Desulfatitalea tepidiphila: one gene and its partner. The protein of the gene in region 1 interacts with the protein of each later gene in a pairwise test. Links are inferred from orthologs where the notes say so. Each region holds a gene or a part of one and is shown in the gene's direction. Other genes may lie near its edges.

Region 1 (2,985 bases):
TTCACTCCGTGTTGAAACGCATTGCCACCTTGAGGGCTCCGGTGGATCACTTTTTTGAGGATGTCATGGTGATGGCAGAAGAGAAAGAGACCCGCCACAATCGCCTGGCGCTGCTGAAAGCCATCGCAGGTCTATTTAACCAGATTGCGGATTTTTCCAAAATTGCGACATAATCTCCATTGCCGGCAGCGCTTGGCGCAGCATGCGAGTCTTACGGGTGCAATGGTTCCAAACGAATGTCCGTCCACAAATAGGCCAATTGGGCATTTGTGGAGGGGCACGAACGATTCACGGGAGGTTTACTTATGCCTTATGATGCAAATAAGGATGAAGTGATCAAACAGTGGCGTTGTGATGAGACGGGGCTGTTGATTTCCATACAGCGTTACGATGGCGGCGAGGCCAAGGTTCAGATCGGGCCGCGCATCCTGCGCAAGAAGGACGGCAGCGAACGTGCGCCGGCCAAGGCGGGACGGTTAACCATCGAAGACCTGATGTTCCTGTATGATATTATCGATGAGATCAAAGAGGAGATGACCAAACGGGTCGGTCCGGGTTAATCCGATGCCGCAAATCGAAGAGCTCGTCGCTCAACTGCAAGAGTACAACGATGCCTACCGCAGTGGTCGCCCGATTGTCGATGACGCCACCTATGATCGGTTGGTGGAGCAGCTTCGTGAGATCGACCCGCACCACCCCTTTTTGCAGCACGTCGAGCCGGAAAGGCTTCCCGGTCGTCGAGAAGTTCGCCATCCCGATCCCATGCTCTCTACCGAGAAAGCCTATGACCGCAGCCAGCTCGAGCGCTTTGTCCAACGGGTTTTAAAAGAAGCCAAAAGCATCGGCCTCGAAGAGGTCATCTTCCAGGTGACGCCGAAACTCGATGGCCTGGCCGGCCGCGATGATGGTGTGATCCTGGCCAGTCGTGGCAACGGGATGGTGGGCTATGACATCACCAGTGCCTTTGATAAGGGCGTTATTCCCGTTGGTGGTCGAGGCCAGGGACTGGGTGAAGTCGTGGTCGTCAAATCCTACTTCGACGAAAATATGGCGACCAAGTTCGAGCACCCGCGCAACATGGTGGTGGGCATCGTCTCATCGGATACATTGAATGCGGATGCGCAGCAGGCCCTCTCCGATGGGCGGGTGAGATTCGTCCCCTACAGCCAAATGCGCGCCTGGCGGGGAGATGGGAAACAGTTGCTGGAGAGGTGGGATCAGATCTCCCAGGAGGTGGCCGCGGATGTGGATTATCCCATGGATGGCATGGTCGTCGAGGTGTGCGATCCAACCCTCAAGGCCCGCATGGGAGCCACCAGCCATCACTATCGATGGCAGATCGCCGTAAAAACCAGGGGCGAAACCGCAGTCACCACGGTCATCGGCATCCAGTGGCAAGTCGGCCGCACCGGCAATATAACTCCTGTTCTGGAAGTCGAGCCTGTTCCTCTCTCCGGGGCGACCATCAGACGGGTGACCGCGCACCACGCCGGCATGGTGGCCAAGCACAACATCGGCCCGGGGGCACAAATCGAAATCATCCGCAGCGGGGAGGTGATTCCCAAGCTAGAACGTGTTCTGAAACCGGTCGATGAAGTTCACTTGCCGGAGGTTTGTCCGGCCTGCGGATTGGGGCTGACCTGGAAGGGTGATTTTCTGCGCTGCACCCATATGCATTGCCCGGCCCAGACCATTCAACGCATCAGCCATTGGTTTAAAACATTGGGTACCGCCGACTGGTTCGGTATTAAGACCATCGAAAAACTGGTGGCTGCCGGGTACGATTCACTCGAAAAGATTTATGCCATGGCCGAGTCCGATTTCGTTGGCCTGGGATTCGGCCCGGTGCAGTCCCGGAATCTCGCGGCAGCACTTGAAACGAGCAGGACCAAGCCGGTGGAAGATTGGCGTTTTCTAGCCGCCTTGGGAATATCGGATCTGGGGACTGGGGACAGCCGCAAGCTGCTTCGTTACATCGGCCTCGATTCGCTGATCGGCGTCACCGCCGACCGGATTTCCCAAATCAATGGGTTCGGGCAGATCACCGGCAAGGCCATCGCCCAAGGCGTCGATGAGGTGCGCGATACCCTGCTGCATCTGCTTTCCCTGGGATTCAATCTGCAGCGCACGCCGCTGGCGTCAGAGGAGAGCGCCGTGAAAAGCCCGATTGCCGGCAAAAGAATTGTCTTTACCGGGAAAATGCAATTCGGCAACCGCGAAAAGATGGAAGCCGATGCGCAACGTCTCGGCGCACAGGTTCAGACCGCGGTCAACAAGAGCACCGACCTTCTGGTTTGTGGAGACAAAGTGGGACAAACCAAATTGGATAAAGCCATCGCACTGGGTGTCGATCGCCTATCCGAGAAGGACTATTTTCGGCTCATCGGCCAAGATGTGCACGAATGAAACATCGCTTGACTGGACGTAGACATGCCGGGTTGTCCGGGCATCGCATTTCTTGGACCGGAAGGAGGGGGGATTAAGAATGGAAGCAAACGCAAGAGCGCACGTGATCGTTTCGGGGCGGGTGCAAGGCGTTTTTTTCAGAGATGAGACGCGGCGCGCCGCTGAGAAGAACGGTGTGGCCGGATGGGTTCGCAATCTGCCGGACGGTACGGTTGAAGCCCTTTTTGAAGGTCAGGCCGCGGCCGTGGATGCCATGATCCAATGGTGTCACCAAGGCTCTCCACACTCCCGGGTGGCTGACGTGCAGGTGGAGAAACAGGCGTACGTTGGAGACATGAATGATTTTACGATACGTCGATGAATGAAAAGGCGGCTGGGCACCCGAACGCCACGCCGCCCTTACTCGCTGAATAGATTTCAAGACCCAAAAGAAAAAAATCAGATTGCTTCCTTGAGTTTTTTACCTGCCCGAAACTTCACCACGTTGCCGGCCTTGATCTTGATCTCTTCGCCGGTTTGCGGATTACGACCTTTTCTCGCTTTCCGTCGTACCTTGGCAAAAGTGCCGAATCCAACGAG
Region 2 (3,157 bases), 1.6 Mb from region 1 along the record:
GCGACTGTAACGCTTTGATTCATATGTGTTTGCTGCGGTTAAGTCAAACAGATTGTCAACTTCCCACATATCTTGCACTTTGAATAAAATTATGGCATGAGAAATCAAAATCTTAAACGACCATGGCGCCGCATGCGCCGTCGCGGCGCTCTGTTTTTTGATGGCTGAAAGTTGATGAAACTGTAAAAAGTCGCAAAGGCGCCATCCCGGCGAACACCGGCATCCAGAACATACTGAAAATACTGGATCCCGGTGTTCGCCGGGATGACGGGAAAAGCGAATTCCGAACTTTTTACGGCGCCGTCAAAGTTGGAACCAGAACATTTAAATGTCCGGCCAAGCCGGTTCAGGTGACAAGCGATGGATGAACAATACGATCCCCGTAAGATTGAGCAAAAATGGCAAGAGGAGTGGGAGCGGAGCCATCTCTTCGAGGTGGATGTCCAGGCCGACCGGCCGAAATATTATTTGCTGGAGATGTTTCCCTATCCTTCGGGCAAGATTCACATGGGCCATGTTCGCAATTATACCATCGGAGACGTCGTGGCGCGTTACAAGCGGATGCAGGGGTTCAACGTGCTGCATCCCATGGGGTGGGATGCGTTCGGCATGCCGGCGGAAAACGCCGCCATCGCCAACAACACCCATCCGGCCGAATGGACCTACGATAACATCGCCTATATGCGCAACCAGCTAAAACAGCTCGGTTTTTCCTACGACTGGAGCCGGGAGGTGACCACCTGCACGCCGGATTATTATCGTTGGGAGCAGTGGCTGTTTCTCAAGATGTACGAGAAAGGCATGGCCTACCGCAAGGAGGCTTATGTCAACTGGTGTGAACCGTGCCAGACCGTACTGGCTAACGAGCAGGTCGAAGCCGGCATGTGCTGGCGCTGCGGCCAGCCGGTCAGGCAAAAGAAGCTCAATCAGTGGTTTTTCCGCATCACCGATTACGCCGAGGATCTGCTCGTCCATTGCGATCAGTTGCCCGGGTGGCCGGAAAAGGTGACCACCATGCAAAAGAACTGGATCGGTCGCAGCCAGGGGGCCGAGATCCGATTCGCGGTGGAGGAGAGCGACACGGTGATACCAGTCTTCACCACCCGCCACGACACTGTTTTCGGCGCCACTTTCATGTGTCTGGCCCCCGAACATCCCCTGGTGCCCCAGTTGGCGGCCGGAACCGAACAGGCGGCGGCGGTGTCCGATTTCATCGAGCGCATCAGCCTGCAGGAGCGCACCAGCAAGGCGGTGGAAACTTACGAGAAAGAGGGGGTCTTTACCGGCAAATATTGCATCAATCCCGTGACCGGCCGGCGCATGCCGATCTATACGGCCAATTTCGCTCTCATGGAGTACGGGACCGGAGCGGTCATGTCCGTACCGGCTCACGATCAGCGCGATTTCGATTTCGCCAGGAAATATGACCTGCCCATCATCCCGGTGGTCAACCCGGAAGGCGAGACCCTGGTCGCCGCCCAGATGACGGAAGCGTATGCCGGCGACGGTCTGATGGTCAATTCCGGAGCGTTCGACGGGCAACCCAATCGCCAGGCGATGGAAAAGATCGCCGACCTGCTCGAGGCCAAGGGGCTGGGCCGGCGGGCGATCAGTTACCGGCTGCGGGATTGGGGGATTTCGCGCCAGCGCTACTGGGGCGCCCCCATCCCCATGATCTATTGTGATACGTGCGGGACGGTTCCGGTTCCCGAGGCCGATCTGCCCATCGTGCTGCCCGAGGATGCCCATCTGCTCGCCGGCGGCCGCTCGCCGTTGCCCACCCTCGACCATTTCGCCCGGACGACCTGCCCCAAGTGCGGGCGCACCGATGCGCGCCGGGAAACCGATACCATGGACACCTTCGTCGAGTCGTCCTGGTATTTCGAGCGCTATTGCAGTCCCAAATGCAACGAGGCCATGTTCGATCGCGACGCGGTGGCTTACTGGATGCCGGTGGATCAATATATCGGCGGTGTGGAGCATGCCATTCTGCACCTGCTCTATTCCCGCTACTTCACCCGCGTACTTCACGACATCGGTTTGATCGATTACAAAGAGCCGTTCACCCGCCTTTTGACCCAGGGCATGGTGTGCAAGGAAACCATGTCCTGTCCCCAACACGGCTATCTGTTTCCCGAGCAGGCGCGCGAAGAGCGGGGCACGCTTTACTGCACCCTCTGCGATCGGCCGATCACCCTCGGGCGGGTGGAAAAGATGTCCAAATCCAAGCGCAACGTGGTGGACCCCAATGTGTTGCTCGAACGGTACGGAGCCGATACGACGCGCCTGTTCTGCCTCTTTGCCGCGCCGCCGGAACGAGACCTGGAGTGGAGCGACCAGGGGGTAGAAGGAAGCGCGCGCTTCCTCAATCGGGTCTGGCGGTTGGCCGGCACCTGGCTGGACGTGGTGCAGGGCGTGGCCTCTTACGACGGTCCGGTCGAATCGCTTCCCGACACTTTGCGGCAGACTTACCGAAAGGCGCACCAGACCATCGAAAAGGTGACCCGCGACATCGAAGATCGTTTCCATTTCAACACGGCCATCAGCGCCGTCATGGAGTTGGTCAACCAGATGCATGCGGTCGGCCCCGACGACGGCGGTGCGGATCAGCGCAAGGGCGTCATGCGGCATGCCCTGGAGACGGTCATTCTGCTGCTGTCCCCCATCGTGCCCCATTTTGCCCAGGAGCTCTGGCATGCCCTGGGGCATGCCCAAAGCACGCTCGCCGTGCCCTGGCCGGTCTGGCGCAAGGATGCACTGGTCCAGGAAGAGGCCACCATCGTCGTTCAGGTCAACGGCAAACTGCGCGGCCGGTTTACGACCGCCGTGGACACGGATGACGATACCGTGAAGCAGCTTGCACTGGCGGATGAACGGGTGCAGAAGTTCGTCGGCGACAAGGCGCCCAAGAAGATCGTCGTCGTGAAAAACAAATTGGTCAACATTGTCGTTTAGGCGACAGCAGCGTAACGAAAAGTGTCAAGTTCGAAGTGTAAAGTTTAAAGTGAAGGAATTCGGTCTACCTAATAGATGAGAGGTTGCCGTGACGGGTCGTGAACAGGGGGTCGACATCAAGCGGTACGCCAAATGGCCTCCGGCCGGCGGGTGGACGTTTCTCGTCCTTTCCCTATGCCTGCTGACGGCTTGCGGTTATCAG

Evidence for each region. The genes of interacting proteins can lie anywhere in the genome.
Region 2: the proteins of DFT_RS13395 (region 1) and leuS interact in binary tests that used the Escherichia coli proteins (3 or more experiments, as listed by UniProt). The link is inferred for Desulfatitalea tepidiphila from one-to-one orthologs.

What each region holds. Positions count from the first base shown.
Region 1 is NZ_BCAG01000003.1:1,958,738-1,961,722, reverse strand. It holds DFT_RS13395 (BRCT domain-containing protein), read left to right. Parts: upstream 1-564; coding sequence 565-2,406; downstream 2,407-2,985. Other genes in the region: DFT_RS13385 (HU family DNA-binding protein), read right to left, coding at 2,845-2,985; DFT_RS13390 (acylphosphatase), read left to right, coding at 2,486-2,767; DFT_RS13400 (hypothetical protein), read left to right, coding at 306-560; glyS (glycine--tRNA ligase subunit beta), read left to right, coding at 1-173. UniProt on the Escherichia coli protein: DNA ligase that catalyzes the formation of phosphodiester linkages between 5'-phosphoryl and 3'-hydroxyl groups in double-stranded DNA using NAD as a coenzyme and as the energy source for the reaction.
Region 2 is NZ_BCAG01000003.1:345,189-348,345, forward strand. It holds leuS (leucine--tRNA ligase), read left to right. Parts: upstream 1-360; coding sequence 361-2,955; downstream 2,956-3,157. Other genes in the region: DFT_RS06150 (LPS-assembly lipoprotein LptE), read left to right, coding at 3,044-3,157.